DNA from 2 places in the Paracoccus fistulariae genome. Region 2 is predicted to be linked to the other one. Evidence: riboswitches for the same ligand, from Rfam matches in the RefSeq annotation. Region 2 holds a riboswitch; the other holds the start of a gene.
What was found. A riboswitch is a leader RNA that binds a small molecule or an ion and turns the genes downstream of it on or off. The one in region 2 is predicted to bind thiamine pyrophosphate.
Positions count from the first base shown of each region.

Region 1: it holds a riboswitch for thiamine pyrophosphate, as region 2 does, so the genes downstream of both, JHX87_RS12915 (thiamine ABC transporter substrate-binding protein) here and thiD (bifunctional hydroxymethylpyrimidine kinase/phosphomethylpyrimidine kinase) in region 2, are expected to answer to the same signal.

Region 1 is NZ_CP067136.1:2,614,893-2,629,570, reverse strand. It holds gene phoB (phosphate regulon transcriptional regulator PhoB) at 1-604, opposite strand, end outside; gene phoU (phosphate signaling complex protein PhoU) at 608-1,330, opposite strand; gene pstB (phosphate ABC transporter ATP-binding protein PstB) at 1,354-2,151, opposite strand; gene pstA (phosphate ABC transporter permease PstA) at 2,172-3,518, opposite strand; gene pstC (phosphate ABC transporter permease subunit PstC) at 3,515-4,720, opposite strand; gene JHX87_RS12935 (substrate-binding domain-containing protein) at 4,792-5,820, opposite strand; gene JHX87_RS12930 (BCCT family transporter) at 6,009-7,595, opposite strand; gene aroC (chorismate synthase) at 7,703-8,803, opposite strand; gene mutS (DNA mismatch repair protein MutS) at 8,800-11,436, opposite strand; TPP riboswitch at 11,537-11,635, shown strand; gene JHX87_RS12915 (thiamine ABC transporter substrate-binding protein) at 11,668-12,651, shown strand; gene JHX87_RS12910 (thiamine/thiamine pyrophosphate ABC transporter permease ThiP) at 12,627-14,171, shown strand; gene JHX87_RS12905 (thiamine ABC transporter ATP-binding protein) at 14,164-14,678, shown strand, end outside.
Region 2 is NZ_CP067136.1:1,217,743-1,232,420, forward strand. It holds gene JHX87_RS06040 (ATP-binding protein) at 1-779, opposite strand, end outside; gene tatC (twin-arginine translocase subunit TatC) at 776-1,639, opposite strand; gene tatB (Sec-independent protein translocase protein TatB) at 1,641-2,099, opposite strand; gene JHX87_RS06055 (twin-arginine translocase TatA/TatE family subunit) at 2,109-2,354, opposite strand; gene JHX87_RS06060 (retropepsin-like aspartic protease family protein) at 2,636-3,205, shown strand; TPP riboswitch at 3,245-3,347, shown strand; gene thiD (bifunctional hydroxymethylpyrimidine kinase/phosphomethylpyrimidine kinase) at 3,403-4,206, shown strand; gene JHX87_RS06070 (FAD-dependent oxidoreductase) at 4,203-5,186, shown strand; gene thiS (sulfur carrier protein ThiS) at 5,164-5,361, shown strand; gene JHX87_RS06080 (thiazole synthase) at 5,363-6,133, shown strand; gene JHX87_RS06085 (thiamine phosphate synthase) at 6,130-6,726, shown strand; gene JHX87_RS06090 (HesA/MoeB/ThiF family protein) at 6,723-7,676, shown strand; gene JHX87_RS06095 (alkaline phosphatase D family protein) at 7,673-9,097, opposite strand; gene JHX87_RS06100 (pyruvate carboxylase) at 9,238-12,672, opposite strand; gene uvrA (excinuclease ABC subunit UvrA) at 12,932-14,678, shown strand, end outside.

The sequences.
Region 1 (14,678 bases), 1.4 Mb from region 2:
CATGGACGTCGATGGTCCGCGTATCCACATAGATATCGCGCCCCCAGACCCGGTCCAGAAGCTGTTCGCGGGTCCAGACGCGGCCCGGCTTTTCCATCAGCGTCGACAGCAGCCGGAACTCGGTCGGACCCAGATGCAGCGGATGGCCGCCGCGAAAGACGCGATGTTCGGCGGCGTCAAGGATGATATCCTCAAAGCTCAGCCGCTCGCCCATCGTGGCGGGCCGGGTCCGGCGCAGCTGCGTGCGCAGTCGCGCCATCAATTCGACCACGGAATAGGGTTTGACGACGTAATCATCCGCCCCGGTTTCCAAGCCGCGCACGCGGTCGCCCTCTTCGCTGCGGGCCGACAGCATGATGATCGGGATCGACCGCGTGGCCGGATCGGATTTCACCTGACGGCACACCTCGATCCCGGAAACCTTGGGCAGCATCCAGTCCAGTACCAGCAGATCGGGCTGCTCTTCCTGCACCAGCAGCAGGGCGTCTTCGCCATTATCCGCGACCACGACCGTAAAGCCCTCGGCCTCAAGGTTATATTGCAGAACCTCGCGCTGCGCGCCCTCATCCTCGACGACCAGAACGCAAGGGGCCTGATGCACCATGACTTACCCTCCTGCGGTCAGGTCGGCTTCGGCCTGAACGCTGCTGGATTTCGGTCGGGGATCGTCGGGGATGTCGCCGGTCACCAGATAGATCACCTGTTCGGCAATGGTCGTCGCGTGATCGCCCATCCGTTCGATATTCTTGGCGATGAAATGCAGATGCATGCAAGAGGTGATATTGCGCGGATCCTCCATCATGAAGGTCAGGAATTCGCGGAACAGCGCGTTATACATCTGATCCACTTCAAGATCGCGCTGACGCACATCCTCGGCCAGATCGGCGTCGCGGCGGATATAGCTGTCCAGCGCATCCTGCAGCATCTTGCTGACCGCCTGCGCCATGCGCCGCAGCGCCATGCCGGATCCGTTGATCTGCGGCAATTGCGACAGGACCGAGGTGCGCTTGGCCAGATTCTTGGCGTAATCGCCCACCCGTTCCAGAGAGGCCGCGATTTTCATCACCGCCAGAACCATGCGCAGATCGGTCGCGGTGGGCGCACGCAGGGCGATCAGCCGGGCGGCCTCTTCGTTGATCTGCGCCTCCAGCGCGTCAATCGCCTTGTCGCCGCGGCGCACCTGTTCGGCCAGCTCCTCGTCCCGGCCTTCCAGCGCGGCGGCGGCATCTGTAATCGCGGTTTCGACCATGCCGCCCATCTTCACCACCTGCGCCTGAATCGTCTCAAGGTCGCGGTCAAAGGCCGATGCAATATGTTTGTCGCGGTTCACTGTCCAACTCCTTGCGTGGATCGTCAGCCGATACGGCCCGAGATATAGGCTTCCGTGCGGCTGTCCTGCGGCTTGGTAAAGATATCCTCGGTTTCACCATATTCGACCAGATTGCCCAGATGGAAGAAGGCGGTCTTCTGGCTGACGCGGGCGGCCTGCTGCATTGAATGGGTCACGATGACCACGGAATAATTGGTGCGCAGCTGGTCGATCAGTTCCTCGACCTGGCTGGTGGCAATGGGGTCCAGCGCCGAGCAGGGTTCGTCCATCAACAGAACCTCTGGCTCGGTCGCGACGGCGCGGGCGATGCACAGGCGCTGTTGCTGCCCGCCCGACAGGCCGGTGCCGGGTTCGTGCAGGCGGTCCTTGACCTCATTCCAAAGCGCAGCGCCCTGCAGCGCCTTTTCGACGATCTCATCCAGCTCGGCCCGGTTGCGGGTCAGCCCGTGAATACGCGGCCCATAGGCCACATTGTCATAGATGGATTTGGGGAAGGGGTTCGGCTTTTGGAACACCATGCCGACCTTGGCCCGCAGTTGGACCGGATCGACGCGGCGATCATAGATATCGTCGCCATCCAGCCGGATATCGCCTTCGATCCGGGCAATCGGAATGGTGTCGTTCATCCGGTTGATACAACGCAGGAAGGTCGATTTTCCGCAGCCCGACGGCCCGATAAAGGCGGTCACGGTCTTGTCCAGAATATCGACGCTGACATCCTTGATCGCATGTTTTTCGCCGTAATAGACCTGAACATCCCGGGCCGAGATCTTGATGTCACCTTGGGTCACGGCGTTCTCCACTACATTCATATCGTACATCTTGGCCTCCTTGGGCCGGATTACCAGCGGCGCTCGAACTTGCGGCGCAGGAAGATGGCCAGCAGGTTCATGCAGAACAGAAAGATCAGCAGCACGATGATCGCCCCCGAGGCGCGCTCGATAAAGGCGGGGTCGGAACGCTGCGTCCAGTTGTAGATCTGGACCGGCAGGGCCGAGGCCGGATCGAACAGACCCTCGGGCGGGGCGGCCGGGTAGTTTTTCACGAATGCGACCATGCCGATCAACAGCAGCGGCGCGGTTTCACCCAGGGCCTGCGCCAGACCGATGATCGTGCCCGTCAGGATCCCCGGCATGGCCAGCGGCAGCACGTGGTGAAAGACCGATTGCATCCGTGACGCCCCCACCCCAAGCGCCGCATCGCGGATCGAGGGCGGCACCGCCTTCAGCGCCGCGCGGGTCGAGATGATGATCGTCGGCAGGGTCATCAGCGTCAGCACCAGACCGCCGACAATCGGCGCCGATTGCGGCAGGCCCGCAAAGTTGATGAAGGCGGCCAGACCAAGGATGCCGAAGACGATCGACGGCACCGCCGCAAGGTTCGAGATATTCACCTCGATGATATCGGTCCATTTGTTCTTGGGGGCGAATTCTTCCAGATAGATGCTGGCGGCGACGCCGATGGGCACGGCCAGAAACAGCACCACCAGCATCATGTACAGCGAACCAAGGATCGCGATTCCGACCCCGGCAGCTTCCGGGCGCTGGTCGGATGCATCCGGATTGGTCAGGAATTTCCAGTTGAACCGCGTCACCAGCAGGCCACGGTCACGAAGCGCCTCGGCCAGTTGCAATTGCTGGGGCGAGGTATTCTTGTCATTCGCCGCGCTGTCCATGGTGACGCGGCCCTTGAAATAGCCATCCACCCGGCCATTCGCCAGCACGTCTACCTGAATGGTCTGGCCGATCAGATCCGGTCTGGCCAGCACGCGGTCGCGCACCTGCGCCGAGGCCTCGCGAGAGACGAGGCCCGCGATATCGTCATCCTCCAGCCCCTCGATCCGGATATCCTCGCGCGCGACGGTTTCGGCGATGGCGGCGTCCAGCACCTTGCCATAGGACAGGGTCAGAACCTTGGCCATTTCCTCTGGATTACGGTTGCCCTTGGGATCCAGCGTCTGGGCGTTCAGTTCGACGGGAATGGCCAGATAGGTCTGGCGAAAGGCGCCCGATCCGTCGCGGATGATGGTGAACAACAGCACCACAAGCGCCAGCAGCGCAATCCCGATGGCCGTCGCCCCATAGAGGCGAAAGCGTTTCTCGGCGGCGTTGCGGCGGCGGGTATGTTCATCCACGACCAGCAGCGAGGATGCCGCGGCATTGGATTGAGACAGGGGCATATCGGTCATTCGTATTGCTCGCGATATTTGCGCACGATGTAGAGCGCGACCACATTCAGGCCCAGGGTAATAACGAACAGCGTCAGCCCAAGGGCAAAGGCAACCAGCGTTTCCGGAGAGTTGAAATCGCTGTCGCCGGTCAACTGGCTGACGATCTTGACGGTGATGGTGGTCATCGCCTCGAACGGGTTCAGCCCCATGCGCGCAGCCGCGCCCGCGCCCAGAACCACGATCATCGTCTCTCCGATGGCACGGCTGGCGGCCAGCAGGACCGCACCGACAATCCCGGGAAGCGCGGCGGGCAGGACCACCTTGCGAATGGTCTCCGATTGCGTCGAACCCAGCCCAAGCGCACCGTCGCGCAGGCTTTGCGGCACCGCGTTGATAATGTCATCGGACAGCGAGCTGACAAAGGGGATCAGCATGATGCCCATGACCAGCCCGGCGGTCAGCACCGAGGATCCCGAATTGCCCAGCCCCATCGGCTGCGCAAAATAATCCCGCAGCATCGGCCCCACCGTCACCAGCGCGAAAAGGCCGTAAACGATGGTCGGGATGCCTGCCAGGATCTCGATGGCGGGTTTGGCGATGCTGCGCAGGCGCTTGCCCGCATATTCCGACATGTAGATCGCGGCATAAAGGCCGATAGGAACCGAAACCAGCAGCGCGATCAAAGAGATATAAAGCGTGCCCCACAGCAGCGGCAGAATGCCCAGTTCGGAATTCCCCTGAAAGCGCGGCGTCCATTCGGTGCCAAAGAAGAAGCGCGTCCAGTCATACATCTGAAAGAAACGCCCGCTTTCGAACAGCATCGACAGCACGATCCCGGCGGTGGTGGCGATGGCGATCAGCGAACAGAGGATCAGCAGCCCCATGACGATCCGCTCGACCATATTGCGGGCCTGATATCCGGTCTCGATCCGGGTCACGGCCCAGCCAAGACCGGCCACGGCCGCGCCCAATGCGATCAGACCGATGACAGGCCCCGCCTCGGCCGGGATCGCGCCCGTCATCCGCAGGAACGAGGCCAGAATGATCACCAGAAGCGCGGGCAGAAGGGCTGACAGCCCCACCATCGCGCCGTGATAGATCGGGCGGCTGTGCAATTGGCGAATGTCGGACCCCGCGGCGGCAAGGGCGCGGCTGCGGCCCAGAAGATAGCCCGCAAGGGCAAGCAGGATACTGGCGAAAAAGGCCCAGGACAGCGGCATGAAGCTTCCTTCCATCGGGAAAGGGCGAACAGGTGACGGGCGGCACGACCGGCGCGCCGCCCGATCCGGCGTTATTGCATGGTGGTTTCGTTGGCGACGGCCTCTTGCGTCGAGGCCAGTTCGGGATCCGAGACCAGACCGTATTCCGCCAGCGGGCCGCCCGGGCCTGCCAGTTCGTCCGAGACGAAGAATTCAACGAATTCCTTCAGCCCGTCGATCTGGCCGATATGCGCTTTCTTCACATAGAAAAACAGCGGGCGCGACACCGGGTATTCGCCCGAGGCGATGGTCTCGGTCGAGGGGGTGACACCGCTCATCGTGCCGACCTTCAGCTTGTCGGTATTGTTTTCATAGAAGGACAGACCAAAGACGCCGATGCCATTGGGCGCGCTTTCGATACGGGCCAGCGTTTCGGTGTAATCGCCGTCGATATCGACCGCCTTGCCGTCGGTACGCAGGGTCATGCAGGCCTCTTCGGCGGCATCTTCATCGCCCAGTTCGGCCTTGAACACCTCCATCGCGCCCGATTCCTCGCATCCCGCCAGGATCACCTTTTCCTCGAACACTTCGCGGGTGCCATGCTTGGTGCCCGGGATGAAGGCCAGGATTTCCTGGTCGGGCAGGTCGGCATTGACCTCGGTCCAGTTCATCGCCGTGTTATCGGCCATCTTGCCGTCCTTGACGACCTTGGCGGCCAGCGCGTTGAACCAGTCGGCGGGGGTAAAGACGAAATCCGGGCCGCTGGCGGCATTGGCGAAAACGATGCCGTCGTAACCGATGCGGACCTCGATGATCTCACTGACGCCTGCGGCGTTGCAGGCCTCGCGCTCGCTGTCCTTGATGGCGCGGCTGGCATTGGCGATGTCGATGGTGTTTTCGCCGACACCTTCGCAGAATTTCTGCAATCCGGCCGATGATCCGCCCGATTCCACCACCGGCGTGGGGAAGTCCATGTTTTCACCGAAAAGTTCGGCAACGATGGTGGCATAGGGCAACACGGTCGAAGAGCCCGACACCTGGATCTGATCGCGGGCGGCAGCGGCAGTGGCCGTGGCGGCGATCATGGCAAGGGCCGAGACGGTAAATTTCACAGTGGTCATGGATCTCTCCTGAGTCGGTCTGTTCCCTCTGGGGGCTGCCGCAGACCTAGACGGATCAGGTGACACCAATGCAAAATTTATGCGACGGTTTTGTGACAGTGCGCAAGCGCCTGAAAAAGCGTCAGGATATGCGAAAGGGCCGCGCAATCGCACGGCCCCCGCCCAGGAAAAACCCGCTTTTGTGACGGTTATTTGTAGCGTTCGGATCGCAGCGCCAGATACAGGCACCAGGCCATTGCCAGCACGACAAGCGTGAAGGGAATGCCCAGCGACACCACCGCACCCTGCAGCGCGTTCAGCCCGCCACCCAGCAAAAGCGCGATGGCGACCAGCCCTTCGAACGAGGCCCAGAACACCCGCTGCGCCACCGGCGCATCCATCTTGCCGCCCGCCGTGATCGTGTCGATCACCAGCGATCCGCTGTCGGATGAGGTCACGAAGAAGATCACGATGAGCACCAGCGAGACCGGCGCGGTAATGCTGTAAAGCGGCAGTTGATCCAGCATCCGGAACAGCGCGATCTCGGGCCGGTAATCGGCCACGGCCTGCGCCACGCCCTGATAGCCATTTGCCATCTGCTCCAGCACCAGCCCGCCAAAGACCGACATCCACAGGGCGCAGACAAAGGACGGCGCGATCAGCACGCACAGGATGAATTCCCGCACCGTCCGCCCGCGCGAGATCCGGGCGATGAACATGCCGACAAAGGGCGACCAGGCGATCCACCACGCCCAGTAGAAGGTCGTCCAGCCATGCATATAGCCATCATCGCTGCGACCGAAGGGATTGGACAGCGGCACCAGCTCGATCATGTAATCGCGCATCACGGCGCCGAAATTCGTCAGCAGATACAGCGTCGGCCCCGCCAGCAGGACGAAAAGGAACAGGATCACGGCCATGATCATATTGATCTCGGACAGGCGCTTGACGCCCGCATCCATGCCCAGAAGGACCGAGACCAGCGCCACGGCGGTAATCGCCACGATCAGCACGACGACCAGCGTTTCGGAGGTCGGGATGCCAAACACATCGTTCAGCCCCGCAGCCACCTGCTGCGCCCCAAGGCCCAGCGTCGTGGTCAGCCCGAACAGCGTCGAAAACACCGCCAGAATATCGATCACATGGCCCCACCAGCCCCAGACCCGCTCGCCCAATATCGGATAAAAGGCCGACCGCAGGGTCAGCGGCAGTTTCAGGTTATAGTGAAAGATCGCCAGCGCCAGCCCGACCACGACATAGGCCGCCCAGCCGTTCAGCCCCCAGTGAAACACCGTGCCGACGATGCCCATCGTCTCATTCCCCGGGACCGAGGGATCCTTGCCCAGCGGCCAGGCATCAAGCTGTGGCAGGGTGTAATACATCGGCTCCAGCACGCTGAAGAACAGCAGACCGATGCCGATCCCCGCCGAAAACAGCATCGCGATCCAGCCCGCATAGCTGTAATCGGGCCGCGCATCCTTGCCCCCGATCCTGACCTTGCCCAGCGGAGAGATCGCCAGCGCAAAGCTGAACAGCAGCAGGATATTGATCGACATCATCAGATACCAATCGAAGGTGCTGGTCAGGAAGGGGCGCAGCCAGCCAAAGAAGGCGGCAGCGGCCTCTTGATTGGTCAGGGCGACCAGCACGAACAGAATGATCACACTGGCCGAAATCACGAAAACCGGATTGTGAATATCCAGCCCCCAGGGTCGGATATTATCCTGGCCGACCTCGTATTCCGTGTCGAAATCCAGGACTCGGTCGTCCTGTTCGCTATTGCTGTTCTCAGTCATTTTGCCCCCTGGTTGTTCAGACCACGAGATGACGTTGCGTCACCCGATCACGGTAAGCCAACAGATCGGGCGCGGTTTTGGTTCAAAATTATGTGTGTTTTGATTGCCTAACCGATTTTTCCGCGCAGGCCGCCGGTCTGCGCGCGGTCCATCAGCAGATGGTCAAGGATGACACAGGCGGCCATCGCCTCGGCCACGGGAACGGCGCGAATGCCCACGCAGGGGTCGTGACGGCCCTTGGTGATCAGGTCGATCTCCTGCCCCATCTGATTGATGGTCTTGCGCGGCGTGGTGATCGAACTGGTCGGCTTGACCGAAAAACGCACCACGATCGGCTGCCCGGTCGAGATCCCGCCCAGAATTCCGCCGGCATGGTTCGAGCTGTAGATCGGCCCGTCATTGCCCATCCGCATCTCATCGGCATTTTCCGTGCCGGTCAGGGCGGCGGCGGCCATGCCTTCGCCGATCTCGACCCCCTTCACGGCATTGATCGACATCATCGCGGCGGCCAGATCGGTGTCCAGCTTGGCATAGACCGGCGCGCCCAGACCGGGCGGGCAGCCCTCGATCAGCACCTCCAGCGCGGCGCCGACGCTGTTCTGATCCTTGCGGATGCCATCCAGATAATCCGACCAGGCGTCTACCGCCCCCGCATCGGGCAGGAAGAACGGGTTTTCAGCGATGGCCGAACTGTCGAACCGCGCGCGGTCCAGATGCATCTGCCCCATCTGCACCATATAGCTGAGGATGCGCAGATCGGGCACCAGATGGTTCAGCACGGCCAGCGCCACGCCGCCCGCCGCCACCCGCGCCGCGGTTTCACGCGCGCTGGAGCGCCCGCCGCCGCGATAATCGCGGATGCCGTATTTCAGGTGATAGGTGATATCGGCATGGCCCGGACGAAAGCTGTGGGCGATCTCGCCATAATCCTTGCTGCGCTGATCGGTATTTTCGATCATCAGCTGGATCGGGGTGCCGGTGGTCTTGCCCTCGAACACGCCCGACAGGATGCGAACCTGATCCGCCTCGCGCCGCTGCGTGGTGTGCTTGCTGGTGCCCGGACGGCGACGGTCCAGGAATTGCTGGATAAATGCCTCGTCCAGCGGCACACCGGGGGGGACGCCGTCTACGGTGGCGCCAAGGGCCGGACCGTGACTTTCGCCCCAGGTGGTGAACCGGAATTCGCGGCCAAAGGTGTTATAGCTCATGCGGGATCTCCGGTCAGGGATTTCAATTCATAGATCAGGTCCAGCGCCTCACGCGGGGACATGGTATCGGGATGCACGTCTTTCATCCGCAGGTCCAGCGCGCTGTCGCGTGGCTTGGCGGGCGCGGGCGCAGGCGGCACTGCGCGAAACAGCGGCAGATCGTCGATCAGGGCGGCTGGGCGGCTGGCGCCCTCGCGTTCGCCCGATTCCAGCGCTTCCAGAACGGCGCGCGCGCGATCCACGACGCTGGCGGGCAGACCGGCCAGACGCGCCACCTGCACACCATAGCTGCGATCTGCGGCACCTTTGCGGACCTCGTGCAGAAAGATCACGTCGCCTTCCCATTCGCGCACGGCGACGGTGGCATTGTCTACCCCGTCCAGCTTGGCCGTCAGCGCAGTCATTTCGTGATAATGCGTGGCAAAGAGGGCGCGGCAGCGATTCACGCCGTGCAGATGCTCCATCACCGCCCAGGCGATGGACAGGCCGTCCCAGGTCGCCGTGCCGCGCCCGATCTCGTCCAGAATGACCAGCGCGTGATCGTCGGCCTGATTGAGGATCGCTGCGGTTTCCACCATCTCGACCATGAAGGTCGAGCGGCCTCGCGCCAGATCGTCGGCGGCACCGACACGGCTGAACAATTGGCTGACCATGCCGATATGGGCCGACGCCGCAGGAACGAATGCCCCGGCCTGCGCCAGCACGGCAATCAGGGCGTTCTGGCGCAGAAAGGTCGATTTCCCCGCCATATTCGGACCGGTCAGCAGCCAGATTGCCGGGGTATCGCCGCTGGTCAGGTCGCAATCATTGGCGACGAAAGCTTCGGATTTGCGTTTCAGGGCGCGCTCTACCACCGGGTGGCGGCCTCCGGTGATCTGAAAGGCGCGGCTGGCATCGACACGGGGCCGGGTCCAGCCTTCGCCCGTGGCGATATCGGCAAAGGCGCTGGCCAGATCGATCTCGGCCAATGCGCGGGCGGCCTGCCCGATGGGCGCCGCATGGTCCAGAACCGCAGCGCGCAGGCGGTCAAAGATCCCACGCTCGATCTCCAGCGCGCGGTCGCGGGCATTCAGGATCCGGGTTTCCAGTTCCGACAGTTCGACCGTGGTAAAGCGGATCTGGTTTGCCGTGGTCTGACGATGGATAAAGACCTCGGACAGGGGCGGGGCCATCATCTTTTCGGCATGGGTGGCCGTGGTTTCGATGAAATAGCCCAGCACATTGTTATGCTTGATCTTCAGGCTTTGCACACCGGCACGGGCGGCATAATCGGCCTGCATGCCGGCTATCACGCCCCGGCCTTCGTCGCGCAGGCGACGGGTATCGTCCAGATCGCCATCGTAATCGGGCGCGACAAAGCCGCCATCGCGCGCCAGCAAAGGCGGCTCTGCCACCAGCGCCAGATCCAGCAGGTCGATCAGATCCTCGTGCCCGTTCAGATCGCGCGCCGCGTCGCGCAGCACGGCGGGCGCATCCTGCGGCAGGCGTTCGGCAATCGCGGCGCCTTGGGTCAGCCCGGCCCGGATCGCGGCCAGATCGCGCGGCCCGCCACGGTCCAGCGCCAGCCGCGACAAGGCGCGATCCATGTCGGGCACGCGGGCCAAAGCCTCGCGCAGATCGGCGGCCAGACGCGGATCCTCGACCAGCAGGGCGACGGCGTCCTGACGGGCCTTGATCACCTCAAGATCGCGGGAGGGCGCGCTGATCCGGCGTTCCAGCAGGCGCGCACCCGCCGCCGTCACCGTGCGGTCAATCGCGGCCAGCAGGCTGCCCTCTCGCCCACCAGACAGGGCCTGCGTCAGTTCCAGATTGCGCCGCGTCGCGGCATCGATCTGCATCGCGCCGCCAGCGCGTTCGCGCATCGGCGGGCGCAGCAGGGGCAGTTTGCCCTTCTGGGTCAGTTCCAGATAATCGACGATCGCGCCCATGGCCGACAGCTCGGCCCGGGTGAAACTGCCGAACCCGTCCAGCGTTTCCACACCGTAAAGCACGGCCAGACGTCGTGCGCCCGCGCCACTGTCAAAGGCGCCGGGCGGCAGATCGGTCAGCGCCGTGCCCGCATCCAGCGCCAGATCGTCCAGCCCGGATCCATCGACCGCCAGCAATTCGCGCGGTGCCAGACGCGCCAGTTCCGGTGCCAGCCGCGTGGCGGAACAGTCCATCACCTGAAACACCCCGGTCGAGATATCGACCCAGGCCAGCGCCCCGTCGTCGCGAACCTGCGCAAAGGCGGCCAGAAAATTGTGCCGCCGCGCCTCCAGCAGCGCCTCTTCCGTCAGCGTGCCGGGGGTGACCAGCCGCACCACATCGCGGGCAACCACGGATTTCGACCCGCGTTTCCTGGCCTCGGCCGGATCTTCCATCTGCTCGGCAATGGCGACGCGAAACCCCTTGCGGATCAGCGTCAGCAGATAGCTTTCGGCGGCATGGACCGGCACACCGCACATCGGGATCGGCTGGCCCTGATGCGTTCCGCGCTTGGTCAGCGCGATATCCAGCGCGGCGGCGGCCTGCACCGCATCGTCAAAGAACATCTCGTAGAAATCGCCCATACGATAGAACAGCAGCGCCCCCGGATTCGCATCCCGGATCGCCAGATACTGCGCCATCATCGGTGTGGGCTGATCGCTCATGCCTGTCCTTCGCCTGTCCTGCAGCGGCAGTTCTAGCGGCCCGCGCGCGCCTTGGAAACCTCGGTTTCTTCTTGCAGCGGGCGGCAGGGGGATTATGTTTCCCCTTACCTCGGGGTGCCCAGCCGGGCTGAGACGCGCAAGCGGACCCGTTGAACCTGAACCGGTTGATCCCGGCGGAGGGAAGGTTTCGCTGTCCTTTCTTTCGAAACCCAACAGAAAGGAGCCGCAGCGATGAAATTCCGCCTGTTTGCGCTGGCCTGTCTGGCCGCCACGCCCGCACTGGCGCAGGACAAGCCCGTCCTGACCGTCTATGCGGGCGATTCCGTGACCAGCGAATGGGGCCCCGGCCCCCGGATCGAAGAGGGGTTCGAGGCCTTCTGCAATTGCGATCTGCAATTCGTGACCGGCGATCTGCTGCCGCGCATCCTGATGGAGGGATCGGGCACGCAGGCCGATATCGTCCTTGGCCTGAACACGGACGTGACGGCGCGGGCCCGCGCCTCGGGCCTGTTCGCGCCGCATGGACAGGATACATCCGGCCTCTCGCTGCCGATAAGCTGGGATGATGAGATTTTCCTGCCCTATAACTGGGGCGAAACCGCCTTCGTCTATGACACGACCCGGCTGGAAAACCCGCCCGACAGCTTTCAGGCGCTCTTGGACGCGCCCGAGGATCTGAAAATCGTGATTCAGGATCCGCGCTCTTCGGTGTCGGGTCTGGCCATGCTGCTGTGGGTCAAGGCGGCCTTCGGGGACGACGCGCCGGAAGCCTGGGCCCGTTTGGCGCCGAAAGTCCTGACGGTGACGAAGGGCTGGTCAGAAGCCTATGGCATGTTCACCGAGGGCGAGGCCGATATGGTGTTGTCCTACACCACCTCACCCGCCTACCACATCGCCGCCGAGGGTGATGAAACCAAGAAGGCCGCGATTTTCCCTGAGGGTCACTATTTCATGGCCGAACTGGTCGCGCAGGTCGCATCGACCGACCAGCCAGAGCTGGCGCAAAGCTTCATGGATTGGGTGCTGACGCCGGATTTCCAGCAGGTGATCCCGCTGGCCAACTGGTCCCTGCCCGCCAATCTGCCGCAGGAGGACTGGCCGCAGGTCATGCGCGATCTGCCGCGTCCCGAAAAGACCCTGTTCTATTCCGAGGATGAGGCCGAAGCGATGCGGCAACCGGCGCTGGACGAATGGCTGCGGGCGTTCTCGCAATAAGGCGCGGGGCGGGCGGCGCGCTGATCGCCGCCGCGCTGGCTGTGCTGATCCTTGGCACATTGGCCGCCGTCGCCTGGCAGGCGCGCGGCTTTTCGGCGCTGAGCCCCTGGGATTTGCGCGCGATCTGGTTCACGATCTGGCAGGCCATCGTCTCGGCCAGCCTGTCGGCGCTGCTGGCCGTGCCGGTGGCCCGCGCGCTGGCCCGTCGGCGCTTTCCGGGCCGGGCGCTGCTGGTCACGCTGCTGGGTGCGCCCTTTATCCTGCCGGTGATCGTTGCCATCATGGGTCTGATCTCGGTCTTTGGCCGCAATGGTCTGCTGAATGAGGCGATCCGCGCCCTGGGCCTGCCGGAATTGTCGATCTATGGCTGGCAAGGGGTGATTCTGGCGCATGTGTTCTTCAACCTGCCGCTCTCGGTGCGCCTGATCCTGCAGGGCTGGCAATCCATCCCGGCCGAGCGGTTCCGGTTGGCCGAAAGCCTTGATTTCGGGCCCCGCGATATCGCCCGCCATCTGGAACGGCCCATGCTGCGCGCGGTCCTGCCCGGTGCGTGGCTGGCGGTTTTCCTGATCTGCCTGACATCCTTTACCGTCGCGCTGGCGCTTGGCGGCGGGCCGAAGGCCACGACGGTCGAGCTTGCGATCTATCAGGCGTTTCGCTTCGATTTCGATCTGGGGCGCGCGGCGACACTGGGCATGGTGCAGATCGCGATCTGTGTTCTGGCGATGCTGTTGTCGCGCTGGATCGCGATCCCCTCGGAATTCGGATCGGGTCTGGACCTTGGCCGACAGATTTCAGGTCCGCCGGGCTGGCGGCGGATGCTGGATAATGCGGCAATCATCCTGGCGGCGCTGTTTCTGCTGTGGCCGATGCTGGCCGTCACCTTGCGCGGCCTGCCACAGATCCCGCAACTGCCCGCCGAGGTCTGGTCAGCGGCCCTGCGCTCGATCATCATGGCGTTGATTTCCGCCTGTCTGGCAGTCACGCTGTCACTGACCCTGGCGCTGAGCATCGCGGCCAACCGGTCTCGGCTGATCGAGATCGCGGGCATGCTGCCCCTGGTCGCGTCCCCCCTGGTTCTGGGCACCGGCCTGTTCATCCTGCTACGCGGCAGCGTCAGCCCGCAGGCAATGGCCCTGCCGGTCACCGTCGCAATCAACGCGATCATGGCGCTGCCTTTCGGCCTTCGCGCGCTGATCCCCGCCGCCCGCGACCTTCGCCAGAACTACGGTCGGCTGGCAGATTCACTGGACATGCACGGAACGGCACGGCTGCGCCTTCTGATCCTGCCGCAACTGGCCCGTCCGCTGGGCTTTGCCGCGGGATTATCCGCCGCGCTGGCGATGGGCGATCTGGGCGTGATCGCGCTTTTCCCCACCGACATTCCCACCTTGCCACTGAAGCTGTACCAATTGATGAATTCTTACCGGATCGCCGATGCTTCGGCCTGTGCCGTTCTGCTGATGGCGCTCAGCTTCGGGCTGTTCTGGCTGTTCGACCGAGGAGGCCGCCTTGCTTGAGCTTCGCAATATCCAGGTCACCCGAGGCGATTTTTCCCTCCAGGCCAACCTCACCGTCGAAGCAGGCACCCGCAACGCTGTTATCGGCGCATCGGGATCAGGAAAATCGACGCTTCTATCCGTCATCGCCGGGTTCCTTGCCCCGAAAGCGGGCCGAGTGCTTTGGAATGGCGTCGATCTGACCGATATCGCACCCGGCAAGCGGCCGATCTCGATCCTGTTTCAGGATCAGAACCTGTTTCCGCACCTCACCGCGTCCCAGAATGTCGGGTTGGGACTCAGACCCGACCTGCGGCTGGACGATCTGCAGCAGGAGCGGGTGGCGAAGGTTCTGTCACAAGTCGGACTCGACGGATTGTCCGATCGGAGGCCCGCCAATCTTTCCGGCGGTCAACAAAGCCGCGTCGCGCTGGCCAGGGTGCTTCTGCGCGCCCGTCCGCTGTTATTGCTGGATGAGCCCTTCGCCGCACTTGGCCCCGCCCTGAAATCAGAAATGCTGGCCCTGCT
Region 2 (14,678 bases):
GTCGCCTGCCATTCAATCGCCTCGGCCCGCAGTTTTTCACCTGCAATTTCAAGTCCATAGGCATCGCAATAGCCCGCGACCATGGCCAGATATTCGTCCTGCGAACAGCTGTGAAAGCCCAGCCAAAGCCCGAACCTGTCCGATAGCGAGACCTTTTCCTCGACCGCTTCGCCGGGATGGATCGCGGTCGAGCGTTCGTTCTCGATCATGTCGCGCGGCATCAGATGACGGCGGTTCGAGGTCGCATAGAGAATCACATTGGCAGGCCGACCGCTGATGCCGCCATCCAGCACCGCCTTGAGCGATTTATACTGCGTGTCGTCATGGCTGAACGAAAGATCATCCGAAAACAGCAGGAAACGCCGGTCCGCAGCGCGGCCCAGAATTGCCAGAAGCCGTCCGACGCTATCCAGATCCTCGCGCGCGATTTCCACCAGAACAAGCGGCAGGCCCTGCGCCACGGCCTCGGCATGAACCGCCTTCACCAATGAGGATTTTCCCATCCCGCGCGCGCCCCAGAGAAGCGCGTTATTGGCGCCGTAACCGCGGGCGAATTGCAGCGTATTGGCCAGCAGCGTGTCCTTGGCCCGGTCAATGCCGATCAACTGCGCAAGATCCACCCGCGCCACCGTTTCGACCGGCTCAAGGCGGTCGGGATCGGGGTGCCAGACATAGGCCTCGGCCTCTGTGAACCGGGGAAGCGGCGCGGGCGCGGGCGCAAGCCGTTCAAGCGCGGCTGCGATCCGCTCCAATGGCGCGCTCAGGTCTGACGGGTTCATGCCTGACCTTCGTCCTCATCCTCGACCCAGGTGCCCGCTGCGCGCATCTCGGCCTCGCGGCGCTTTTCGATGCGGCGGATCAGGTGGATCGAGACTTCGTAAAGCGCGAAAACCACCGTGAACAGGATGATCTGGGAGATCACGTCCGGCGGGGTCGCGACCGCGGCCAGCGCCAGGATCGCCACCACCGCATAACGACGCACCGAGGCCAGACCGTTCGCCGAAACCAGCCCCGCCTTGCCCATCAGCGTCAGCAGCACCGGCAATTGAAAGCTGAGCCCGAAGGCCAGGATGAACTTGATCGTCAGGCTCAGATATTCCTGCATCGAGCCCTGGAAGGCGATGCCCGCCACGCTGTCGGTGGTTGTCACCTCATCCGTCGTCGCCACCACCGGGGCCTGCTGGAAGCTGAGGAAGAAGTCATAAGCCATTGGCAGGATGATGTAATAGGCGAATGTCGCGCCAAGCGCGAACATCAGGGGCGAGGCCAGCAGGAAGGGCAGAAAGGCCGCCTTTTCGGACCGGTACAGGCCGGGCGCGACAAAGCGCCAAAGCTGGTGGGCGATGACCGGAAAGGACAGCGCGAAGCCGCCGAAGAAAGAAATGTTGATGGCGGTAAAGAAGCCCTCTTGCAGCTTGATGATCTGCAACTGGCAATTCTGGCCTCGCGCCTCAAGCGCAGCACAGATCGGCTGCGTCAGGATGTTATAGATCGGCTGCCAGACGGTGTAGCACAGCACCATGGCGACGATGAACGCCGCCAGCGACCACATGATCCGCGTCCGCAGCTCGGCCAGATGCTCGATCAGCGGGGCCGAGCTGTCGTCAAGCTCATCATCCTGGAGGGGCGTAGAGGCCAATTCAGTTGTCTTTCCTGTCACTGCGCCGCACGGCATGCAGCCTGCGCGATCCCGGCTGCGCGGCGACCTGCGCCTGCGCCTCCGGCTGCGGATCTGCGGGCGGCGGCGGGGCGTCGGTCGCGCGCTGCGGCGCATTCGGATCGACCGGAGCGTTGCTGCGCGACGTGGGAATCTTCGGATCCCATTTCTCGAACTTGTCGGCCGCGCGATCCAGCGCATCCAGACCCAGGGATTTCTTCGATGTCAGCGATTTGACATCGTTCAGCGTCTTGGCCGCCTCATCCAGGCCGGATCCGCGCGCCGCCTCGTCCATGGCCGAGGTAAATTCGCGCGCCATGCCGCGCGCCTTGGCCGTGAACCGGCCCAGCGAGTGGAACAGATGGGGCAGATCCTTTGGACCGACAACGATCAGCGCGACCACGCCAATCAGCAAAAGCTCGGTCCAGCCGATGTCGAACATGCTGTGGCCTTAGCTGCGGTCGGTGGTCTGATCGGTGGTATGCGGCGTCACGTCACGGGCTTTCTCGCCCGGCACCTCACCGGTCGTGTCTGCCGCCTTTTCGATTTCGTTATTGCTGTCATTCACGCCCTTCTTGAAGGCGGTAATGCCCTTTCCAACCTCGCCCATCAGCGACGACACCTTGCCCCGGCCAAACAGGACAAGAACGACGACCGCGATCAGAAGAAGGCCGGGAAGGCCGATATTGTTGAACATGGTAAGCTCCCTCTTCGGGCGGTTCAGGACGCCCGCGGTTGCAGGTTTATGCGCTCATACCGGCAATTGCAAAGCTCTATTACGTGATCTTTCCGACAGCATTTGCCCGCGATTGCCACGCCCTTGCGTCATCTGATCCCGAAGGCATGCCGCATCCGCCTGTCAGGATCAAAACCGCGACAATTATAGCCTGTTTTCGGCGGGCAGTCATGGACAAGCGGGGTTTTGCTGTTCATTTTCGGCGCGCCAGACATGTTTCAGCCAGTATCAGGATCACAGCGATGCCCACCGATGACACGATGCAGCTTGTCTATTATGCGCTGCTGCTGGTCGTGATCGGCGGCGCCCTGCTGTTCGAGCTGTCGGGCCGCGGCAGCAAGGCGCGGCGGCAACTGGCGCTGTGGGTGGTGATCTTCGCCGGTGTCACGCTGGTGGCGAAGATGTGGGACGATGGCGGCATGTCGCGACAGCAGGTGCTGGCCGATGGCCGAATCGAGATCCCGGCCGGGCGCGACGGGCATTTCCGGCTTGACGCGCAGGTCAATGGCGAGACGATCCGTTTCATGGTCGATACCGGCGCCTCGACCATCGCGCTTGGGCCCGATGACGCCCGCAGGGTCGGGATCGACCCCGACGATCTGGCCTATATCGGCTCTGCCCTGACCGCGAATGGCGAGGTGCAGACCGCGCCCGTGACCCTGGAAGAGCTGGCCATCGGCGATATCGTCGACCGCAATGTCAGGGCCTGGGTGATCGGTGGCGATCTGGACGGATCGCTTCTGGGCATGTCCTATCTGCGCACCTTCGCCCGTGTCAGCTTTGAAGGCGACAGGCTGATACTGGAACGATAAGTTCACCTTGCACCCCCCTGATGCTGCGGATAGTGTCTGGCCATTCCGTTGGGGTGCCCCGTTCCGGGGCTGAGAGGCATCGCGCCGACCCATCGAACCTGATCCGGGCAATGCCGGCGTAGGGAACGGAGATTGGCCTTGCCCGAAACGGCGCGCTTTCACCCTGCCCTTACGTCACCTGCCCAAGCGGAGGACGTATGCGCGGCACGGCAAGGCTTTTGATCATCGCAGGATCCGACAGCGGCGGCGGTGCGGGCATTCAGGCCGATCTGAAGACCGCCTCGGCGCGCGGGGTCTATGCCAGCACGGCGATCACCGCGATCACGGCCCAGAATACGCAGGCCGTGCAGGCGGTCGAACTGCTGTCGCCCGCGCTTGTGCAGGCGCAGATCCGCGCGGTTTTGCAGGATATCGGCACCGATGCCATCAAGATCGGCATGCTGGGCTCTGCCCCCATCGCGCAGGGTGTCGCGCAACTGCTGTCGGAACAGGACATCCCCGTGGTGCTGGACCCGGTGATGATCGCAAAATCCGGCGACGCGCTGCTGGACCCGGATGCGGTCGCGGTCCTGCGCGGGCAATTGCTGGGTCAGGCGACGTTGCTGACGCCGAACCTGCCCGAGGCCGCCTGCCTGCTGAACGCGCCGGTTGCCAAAACGGCGGAACAGATCCGCGATCAGGGGCGCGCGCTGATGGGCATGGGGGCGCGGGCCGTGCTGATGAAGGGCGGACATGCGGCGGGGCCGGTCTGCACCGACTGGCTGCTGAGCGCCGATGGCGTGCAGGCCTTCGAGGCGCCACGGATCGACAGCCCCAACACCCATGGGACGGGCTGTTCGCTGTCATCGGCCATCGCCTCGGAACTGGCCAAGGGGCGCGGGCTGGTGCAGGCGGTGGCAGCGGCCCATGGCTGGCTGCAGGGCGCGATCCGGGCGGCGGACCGGCTGCAGATCGGTCAGGGGCATGGCCCGGTGCATCATTTTCACGAGATCTGGGCATGAGCCAGCTATTCTCGGTCCTGGGCGCGGGGGTCGCCGGTCTGACCGTCGCCGCCGAACTGGTCCATCGCGGTGCCCATGTGGAGGTGATTGACCCGGCAGGCGGACCGGGCGCGCATGGCTGTTCCTGGTGGGCGGGCGGCATGCTGGCCCCCTTCTGTGAAGGCGAAACGGCCGAGGAACCGGTGACGCGGCTGGGCCAGCAGGCCGCGACATGGTGGGAAAGCGTAGGCGCACAGGTCACGCGGCGCGGGTCGCTGGTGCTGACCCTGGGACGGGACCGGGCCGAGCTTGACCGCTTTGCCCGGCGCACCTCTGGCCATAGCTGGCTGAACAGCGATTGCCTGTCCGAGATTGAACCGACGCTGGCCCATCGCTTTGACCGCAGCCTGTTCTTCGACACCGAAGCCCATATCGATCCGCGCCAGGCCCTGACCGCCCTGCAGGACGGTCTGTCACGGGCGGGGGTCAAGGTCGGTCACGCCGCGCCGCGCGGGCGGATCATCGATTGCCGGGGTCTGGCCGCGGCCGATCACCTGCCAGACCTGCGCGGCGTCCGTGGCGAGATGGCGCTGCTTCACGCGCCCGAGGTGCAGATCAGCCGCCCGGTCCGCCTGCTGCACCCGCGCCATCCGATCTATGTCGTGCCGCGCGGCGACGGCGTCTACATGCTGGGCGCGACCCAGATCGAAAGCCAGGATCGCGGCCCGGCGCGGCTGCGATCGGTCGTGGAACTGCTGAACGCCGCCTATGCGCTGGACCCGGCCTTTGCCGAGGCGCAGGTGCTGGAACTGGGCGCGGATGCCCGCCCGGCCTTCCCCGACAACCTGCCCCATATCCGTCGAAAAGATGGAAGATTATTTGTCAATGGATTGTTCCGGCACGGATTTCTGCTTGCGCCAGCCGTGGCGCAGATGGTCGCAAATCTGCTGCTGGATCACGAAAAACCCGAGGTAATGGATGAAGATCACGGTGAATGGTGAACCGAAGGAGATCGCGGCAAGCGCCCTTGCCGACGCGCTGGCCGAGCTTGGCTATGCCGGCGCCCGCATCGCAACGGCGGTCAATGAAACTTTCGTACCTGCAGCATCACGCGGCGACACGATCCTGACCGAGGGCGACCGGATCGAGGTTCTTGCCCCGATGCAGGGGGGCTGAGATGCCGGTCTTCTATGACACCGAGATCGCCTCCCGGCTGATGCTGGGCACGGCGCAATACCCCTCGCCCCGGATCATGGCGGATGCCTTTCGCCAATCCGGTGCAGGCGTCGCCACCGTCTCCTTGCGCCGCGAAGGTGCGGGCGGTGCGGGGGATGGGTTCTGGCAGATGATCCGCGATCTGGGCGTGGCCGTCCTGCCCAATACCGCAGGCTGCCACAGCGTGCGAGAGGCCGTCACCACCGCCCATATGGCGCGCGAGGTCTTTGCCACCGACTGGATCAAGCTTGAGGTGATCGGCCATCCCGACAGGCTGAACCCCGACCCTTTCGGTCTGGTCGAGGCCGCACGGATCCTGACCGGCGACGGGTTCAAGGTCTTTCCCTATATGACCGAGGATTGCGTGCTGGCGGAACGGCTGTTGGATGCGGGCTGCCGGGTACTGATGCCCTGGGGCGCGCCCATCGGAACCGGGCTTGGCCTGAACAACCCTTACGGGTTGCGCATCCTGCGGGCGCAGTTCCCCGAGATTCCGATGGTGATCGACGCGGGCATCGGCCTGCCCAGCCACGCCGCTGCCGCATTGGAAATGGGGTTTGACGCCGTGCTGCTGAACACCGCCGTCGCCAAGGCCGGCGATCCTGTCGCCATGGCCACCGCCTTTGCCCGCGCCATCGAGGCTGGCGCATTGGCCCATGCCGCCGATCCGATGCCCGCGCGGGACATGGCCCGGCCCTCGACCCCGGTCATCGGTCTGGCAGAGCTTGCCTGATGCTGGATCGCTTCTATCCGATCTTCGATCACCCCGACTGGCTGCGCCGCGCCCTGCCTCTGGGCGTGAAACTGGTGCAGATGCGGATCAAGGACAGCCCGACGCATGAACTTCGCAGCATGATCCAGACCAGCCAGCAGCTGTGCCGCGCGGCCGGGGCGACGCTGGTGATCAACGATCACTGGCAACTGGCCATCGATCTGGGCTGCGACTGGTTGCATCTGGGGCAAGAGGATCTGGACGACGCCGATCTTGGCGCCATCCGGCGCGCCGGGCTGCGGCTTGGCGTCTCGACCCATGACCATGCCGAACTGGACCGCGCGCTTTGCCTGTCGCCGGATTACGTGGCGCTTGGCCCGGTCTGGCCGACGATCCTGAAAAAGATGAAATGGCACCAGCAGGGCCTGGGGCGGCTGCGTGAATGGCGCAGGCTGACCGGCAATATTCCGCTGGTTGCCATCGGCGGGCTGTCGGTTGCGCGCGCGCCGCTGGCATTCGGCGCGGGGGCGGATATCGTTTCCGTCGTCACTGATATCACCCTGAACGCCGATCCCGAACAGCGGATCCGCGACTGGATCGAGGCCACGCGATGAGCCGCTATGACAGACAGCTTGCCGTCGAGGGCATGAGCCAGTCCGCCCAGAACCGCCTTGCCAGCAGCACGGTTCTGGTCGTCGGCGCGGGGGGATTATCGGCGCCCCTGCTGCCCTATCTGGCCGGGGCCGGGGTCGGGCATATCCGGCTGATCGATCCGGATGTGGTCGAGGAAAGCAACCTGCATCGTCAAACCCTGTTTCGCATGTTCGACCTTGGCCTGCCCAAGGTTCTGGCGGCGGTCGGCGCGCTGAAGGATCTGAACCCGGATTGCCGGATCGAGCCTGTTACCGCGCGGCTTGATCCAAGAAATATCGACGATTTTTCAACTGGTTGCGACCTGATCCTGGACTGCGCCGACAGTTTTGCCGTCAGCTATACCCTGTCCGATCACGCGATGGAGACGGGTCAGGCGCTGATCTCTGCCTCGGCGCTTGGGCGCAGCGGCTATGCGGGCGGTTTCTGCGGGGGCGCGCCCTCGTTGCGGGCGGTCTTCCCCGATCTGCCGGGCCGCGCGGGAAATTGCGCGCAAAGCGGGGTGATCGGCCCGGTGGTGGGCGTGATCGGCTGCCTGCAGGCGGAAATGGCGATTGCCCATCTGACGAGGCTGTCACCCTCGCCCCTTGGCCGCGTGGTCAGCTATGATGCCGGGCGGGGCCGTTTTGGCAGGTTCAGCTTTCACGGCACCCCCGAGCCAGAGGTCACGCACCGCTTTATCAGCCCATCCGACCTGCGCGATTCCGACCTGTTGATCGACCTGCGGACCGCGGATGAAGGCCCGCCGCTGCGGGACCACTTTCTGCGCATGACGGTGGAAGAGGTCGGGCCGAAGCTGAAGCCGATCTGCCGCACGGTGATGTGCTGCCGCTCGGGGTTGCGGGCATGGCAGGCCGCCGAAAGGCTGTCACAATATTGGCGCGGCCCGATCGCCCTGATCGCGACCGGTTAATCCAGCGGCAGGGCCGGTGTGACGCCGCTGTCTTCCAGCGACCATTGCGCGCTCCACCTGCCGGAGCGGCGCTGCAGGGTCAGGAAGTTTCGTTCCGCGATATAGCGATGCTTCTGCCCGGGCAGCGGCTTTATCCGGATCGGATGGCCGGGCAAGGGCGCCTCGCCCAGACCGGCGAACAGGCCCAGAGCACGGGCATAGGCGCGCGGCGGCGCCCGATGCGAAATGCCAGATGCCACAAGCTGGTTCACCAACAGGTCCGACGGTGCCATCTCGGCCCGCGTGGCCAGATGGATCTCTCCTGACACCACCGTCACCGGGCCGCTGTCGCGCAGGCGCAGAACCTCGGTCAGCATGCGGCGCCATTCGGCGCGATGGGCATGGCTTTGCCACTGGTCGCGCAGGTCGTCCTCGTAATGTTGCATGCGCGGAATCGCCATCATCACCGATTCCAGCAGCGACAGGCGTGGCCCCAACAGGGGCACGCTGGACACCATGATCGTGTGCCCGTCCTTGGGCTGCAGCGCCTCGACCGCCTTCCAGCCGGCCGGACCCATGACATTGTTGCGACCGCGCTCGGATCGCAGATCGGGCGCAAAGATGGTCAATCCGGGCAGCTGATACTGCCAGCCCAAATTCTGCCCGGTGGGATCCCAGAACAGATCGGGGATATCGGCCTCGGTCCCGCCATGCTGAAACAGCAGATACATCTGCCGCGCGACGGAAAAGACCGCCTGCCCGACCTGCGATTCGGTCAGCTCGCGCGGCAAGGATCCCCAGCCATCGCAGATGTCGTGATCGTCCCAGATGCACAGCGTGGGGACCGTGGCGAAAATTCCGGCGCAGGCGCTGGCCGACAGCACGCGCATATAGCGCTCGGCAAAGCGGTCCTGCAGATGGCGACGCAGATCGGCCAGCGCCCCGGGGTCGGGATCGTCGGGCGCGTGTTCCGGCCAATCCTCGCTCAGCGGGTGATCCTTGGTCGCCTCATCGGCATAAACCTGATCGCCACCCTGCAACAGCAGCGCAAAGGGCGCCTCGGCGTGATCGCGCGCCAGACGGGACCACATCACGTTGCGCTCATCGCTTTCGCGGTCAAGATCGCCGTTTTCCTCGCCATTGCAGGACACGAAGCCCAGTCGAAGATCGCCGGACAGATCCGTGACCACGGCGTGCCAGTCGTCGCCCAGACGGTAACCGCCCTCTTCCACCGCTAAAACAAAGTCGTAGCGCCAGAAGTTCAGGCCAGAGACAGTCTGGATGCAAGCCGGGAAAACCTGCGCCGACGCGGTCGAGATCTGGGCGGGCGCAGGCAGATCCTGCGACTGGACGATCATCACCGCCAGCCGCATCCCGTCATCGTCATATCCGCGAAAATACAGGATCGGACCGATCCGGTCGATCGTCTGGTGACTGCTCATACTGCCTCGGCTTCTTTTTCTGTCCGGATGACATAGTCAGGATTTCCCGCATTGCCACCGGCGGGGCAGAAACTGCGCGGGATTTGACCTAAAAAGGCAGCCCCGCGTGGGGCTGCCTGTCTGGTGCGGGGGCGTCCGGCCTATTCGATCTCGATCAGCAGATCCTTGGCGTCGATCTGGGCGCCCGGCGTGACATGGACCGCCTTTACCGTGCCGTCGCGGTCGGCATGCAGGCCGGTTTCCATCTTCATCGCCTCGATGGTCAGCAGCAGGTCACCCTGCTTGACCGCCTGCCCCTGCGTGACCGCGACCGAGGCCACCACACCCGGCATCGGCGCACCGATATGGCCGGGATCGGCCGGATCGGCCTTGGCACGGGCGGCCGCGACATTGGTGGCCTTGCGATTGGGCACTCGCACGCTGCGCGGCTGGCCGTTCAGTTCGAAAAAGACCTTGATATCGCCCTGATCGTCGGTTTCGCCCAGCGTTTGCAAGCGGATTTCCAGCGTCTTGCCGGGATCGATCTCGACCGAGATCTCTTGCCCCGGCTCCATCCCGTAAAAGAAGTTGCGGGTCGGCAGGGTGCGGACCGGACCATAGGTCTCGTGCCGCGACATGTAGTCGGTGAAGACCTTGGGATACATCAGATAGCCGTTCAGATCCTCATCATCGACCGGCTTGTCGCCCAGTTCCTTTGACAGGCGCGCCCGCGTCGCCTCAAGGTCCACGGGCTCCAGATGAGCGCCCGGACGATCGGTCATCGGCTCTTCCGACTTCAGGATCTTCTTTTGCAGCGCCTTGGGCCAGCCGCCGGGCGGCTGCCCCAGATTGCCGCGCATCATATCGACCACCGAATCCGGGAAGCTGACATCGACGGCAGGATCGGCCACCTGTTCGGGCGTCAGGTTCTGCGCCACCATCATCAGGGCCATGTCGCCCACGACCTTGGACGAGGGCGTCACCTTCACGATATCGCCGAACATGCGGTTCACATCGGCATAGGCCTGCGCCACCTCGTGCCAGCGATCCTCCAGCCCCATGGACCGCGCCTGCGCCTTGAGATTGGTGAACTGACCGCCCGGCATTTCATGCAGATAGACCTCGGACGCGGGGGCCTGCAGGCCGGATTCGAAGGCGGCATAGTTTTCGCGCACCCGTTCCCAGTAGTTCGAGATCTGGCGGATCGCGCCGATATCCAGCCCGGTATCGCGATCGGTGCCTGCCAGCGCCTCGACCACGCTGCCCATGGTCGGCTGGCTGGTATTGCCCGACAGCGCATCCATGGCGCAATCGACGACATCGACGCCCGCCTCGGTCGCGGCAAGGATGGTGGCGCCGCCCATGCCGCTGGTGTCATGGGTGTGGAAATGGACGGGCAGACCGACCTCTTCTTTCAGCGTGCGGATCAATTGCCGCGCCGCCGGCGGCTTCAGCAGGCCCGCCATGTCTTTCAGGCCCAGAAGATGCGCCCCCGCATCGCGCAATTCGCGCGCCATGCCGACATAGTATTTCAGATCGTATTTGGCCCGGTCCGGGTCCAGCATATCGCCGGTATAGCAGACCGTACCTTCGCAGATCTTTCCGGTCTCCAGCACCGCATCCATGGCGACGCGCATATTCTCGACCCAGTTCAGGCTGTCAAAGACCCGGAACACATCGACGCCGGTCTTTGCCGCCTGATCGACAAAGGACACCACCACATTATCGGGATAATTCGTATAACCCACCCCGTTCGAGGCCCGCAGCAGCATCTGTGTCATCAGGTTCGGCATATGGCTGCGAATATCGCGCAGGCGCTGCCACGGGCATTCCTGCAAAAAGCGATAGGCCACGTCGAAGGTCGCCCCGCCCCAGCATTCCACGCTGAACAGCTGCGGCAGATTGGCGGCATAGCTTGGCGCCACCCGGATCATGTCGATCGAGCGCATGCGCGTGGCCAGCAAGGACTGATGCCCGTCGCGCATGGTCGTGTCGGTAATCAGCAGCTGCTTTTGCTGCGCCAGCCAGTCCACCACGGCCTGCGCGCCTTTTTCCTCCAGCAACTGCCGCGTGCCGGGTGCCGGATCGGCCAAGGGCGTGGGCGGTTCCGGGCGGCGGGCCTGCGCGGGCGGCAGCGTGCGGCCCGCGGTTTCGGGATGGCCGTTGACGGTGATATCGGCCAGATAGGTCAGGATCTTGGTCGCCCGGTCCTGACGCTTCTTGAAGCTGAACAGATCCGGCGTCGTGTCGATGAATTTCGTCGTATAGGTGTCATCCAGAAAAGTCGGGTGTTTCAGCAGGTTGATAACGAAATCGATATTCGTGCTGACACCGCGCACGCGGAATTCGCGCAGCGCGCGGTCCATCCGCTTGATCGCCTGATCCGGGGTTTGCGCCCAGGCGGTGACCTTGACCAGAAGCGAATCGTAATAGCGGGTGATCACCCCGCCCGAATAGGCCGTGCCGCCATCCAGACGGATCCCCATCCCGGTCGCGCTGCGATAGGCGGTGATGCGGCCATAATCGGGGATGAAATTGTTCTGCGGATCCTCGGTCGTGACCCGGCATTGCAGCGCATGGCCGGACAGGGTGATGCCCTGCTGATCGGCAACGCCGGTCGCTTCGGCCAGCGTGGCGCCCTCGGCGATGCGGATCTGGGCCTGCACGATGTCGATGCCGGTCACCTCTTCGGTGACGGTATGTTCCACCTGCACGCGGGGATTGACCTCGATGAAATAGAAATTGCCGGTTTCCATATCCATAAGGAATTCGACGGTACCCGCATTCTGATAGCCGACAGCCTGCCCGATCTTCAGCGCCAGGCCGCAGACTTCGGCGCGCTGTTCCTCGGTCAGATAGGGGGCGGGCGCACGCTCGACCACCTTCTGATTGCGGCGCTGAACGGTGCAATCGCGTTCGTAAAGGTGATAGAGACCGCCATGCGTATCGCCCAGCAACTGAACCTCGACGTGGCGCGCGCGGATGATCATCTTTTCCAGATAACCTTCGCCATTGCCAAAGGCGGCCTCGGCCTCGCGCCGACCTTCGCGGACCTTTTCGACCAGTTCTTCCGGGCCATTGATCGGGCGCATGCCGCGACCGCCGCCACCCCAGCTGGCTTTCAGCATCAGCGGATAGCCGATCTCGGCCGCTTCCACCTTGATGGCCTCGAAATCATCGCCCAGCACCTCGGTCGCCGGAATGACCGGGACGCCTGCCTCGATGGCGACCTTGCGGGCGCTGGCCTTGTCGCCAAGGGCGCGCATGGTTTCCGCGCGCGGGCCAATGAAGGTGATGCCCGCCTTGGCGCAGGCATCCACGAATTCGGGATTTTCCGACAGCAGGCCATAGCCCGGATGGATGGCATCGGCGCCGCTTTCCTTTGCGACCCGGATGATCTCGGGGATCGAGAGATAGGCCGCGACCGGCCCAAGCCCTTCGCCGATACGGTAGGCCTCATCCGCCTTGAAGCGGTGCAGACCCAGCTTATCCTCTTCGGCATAAATGGCGACTGTCTTCTTGCCCAACTCATTGGCCGCGCGCATGACGCGAATGGCGATTTCACCACGGTTGGCGATCAGAATTTTCTGAAACATGCCTGTCTCCCTCGATGTCGCGGGCATGTTAGCGATGCCGCACCGCAGCGCAAGCGTTACCACGACCATTAATTGCGCGGATGCGCCCTGCGCCGCGGTGAAAACCTTACGCAGCGGCAAGACAGTACCCGCCGCGACCGTCACCCAAGGTCGCTTTCTGCGCTGGATATTCGCAATCGTTCGCGTTATGTTCCGGCGTGACGGTTGCGTTTTCCACATTGGTCACTATGTGATGCGCTTACTCGGCAGGGGCAGGCCCATGGAACAGAAGTTCATCGAAGTGCGCGGCGCGCGAGAGCATAATCTGAAAAGCGTGGATATGGATATTCCGCGCGATCAGTTCGTGGTGATCACGGGCCTGTCGGGCAGCGGCAAATCCAGCATGGCCTTTGACACGATCTATGCCGAAGGGCAGCGGCGCTATGTCGAAAGCCTGTCGGCCTATGCCCGGCAATTCCTTGATATGATGGGAAAACCTGACGTCGATCACATCAGCGGACTGTCCCCCGCGATCAGTATCGAACAAAAGACGACGTCAAAGAACCCGCGTTCGACCGTGGGCACGGTGACCGAGATCTATGACTATCTGCGCCTGATCTTTGCCCGTGCGGGCACGCCCTACAGCCCTGCCACCGGCCTGCCGATCGAGGCGCAGCAGGTGCAGGATATGGTCGATCGCATCATGGCGATGGAGGACGGCACCCGCGCCTATCTGCTGGCCCCCATCGTGCGCGATCGCAAGGGCGAATATAAGAAAGAATTCCTGGAACTGCGCAAACAGGGCTTCCAGCGGGTCAAGGTGGACGGCGAGTTTTACGAGCTGGACGAGCCGCCGACGCTGGACAAGAAATTCCGCCATAATATCGATGTGGTTGTCGACCGGATCGTGGTGCGCGAGGGGCTGGAAACCCGTCTGGCCGATTCGCTGCGCACCGCGCTGGATCTGGCCAGCGGCATCGCGATTCTGGAAACAGCCCCGGCCGAGGGCGAGGCCGAACGCATCACGTTCAGCGAAAATTTCGCCTGTCCCGTCAGCGGCTTCACCATCCCCGATATCGAACCCCGGCTGTTTTCCTTCAACGCGCCGCTGGGCGCCTGCCCGGTCTGCGACGGTCTGGGGGCCGAGCTGTTCTTTGACGAACGCCTGATCGTGCCCGACAGCGCGCTCTCCATAGACAAGGGGGCCATCGCGCCCTGGGCCAAGTCGAAATCGGCCTATCTGACCCAGACCATCAATGCGCTGGCCAAGCATTACGGTTTTGACAAGAAGACGCCCTGGAAGGATCTGCCAGAGAAGATCCAGCGCCTGTTCCTCTATGGGTCGGGCGATGAGCAGATCAAGTTCCGTTTCGACGATGCCGGCCGCGTTTACGAGGTCAGCCGCGTCTTTGAAGGCGTGATCCCGAATATGGAGCGTCGCCTGCGCGAAAGCGATTCCGCCTGGGTCCGCGAAGAATTCGAGAAATATCAGAACAACCGCCCCTGCGGCGCCTGCCATGGCTATCGCCTGCGCCCCGAGGCGCTGGCCGTTCGCATCGCCAACCGCCATATCGGTCAGGTCACGGAACTGTCGATCCGCGACGCGCTGGACTGGATCAATGACGCGCCCAGCCACCTGAGCAAGCAAAAGAACGAAATCGCCGCCGCCATCGTCAAGGAAATCCGTGAACGGCTTGGCTTTCTGGTGAATGTCGGGCTGGACTATCTGACGCTGTCGCGCGCGGCCGGCACGCTGTCGGGTGGCGAAAGCCAGCGAATCCGGCTGGCCAGCCAGATCGGCAGCGGGCTGACCGGCGTGCTCTACGTGCTGGACGAACCCTCGATCGGGCTACATCAGCGTGACAATGACCGCCTGCTGACCACGCTGAAGGGCCTGCGCGATCAGGGCAATTCGGTGATCGTGGTCGAACATGACGAAGACGCCATTCGCCATGCCGATTACGTCTTTGACATGGGGCCGGGCGCGGGCGTTCATGGCGGCACCGTGGTGGCCAAGGGCACGCCGC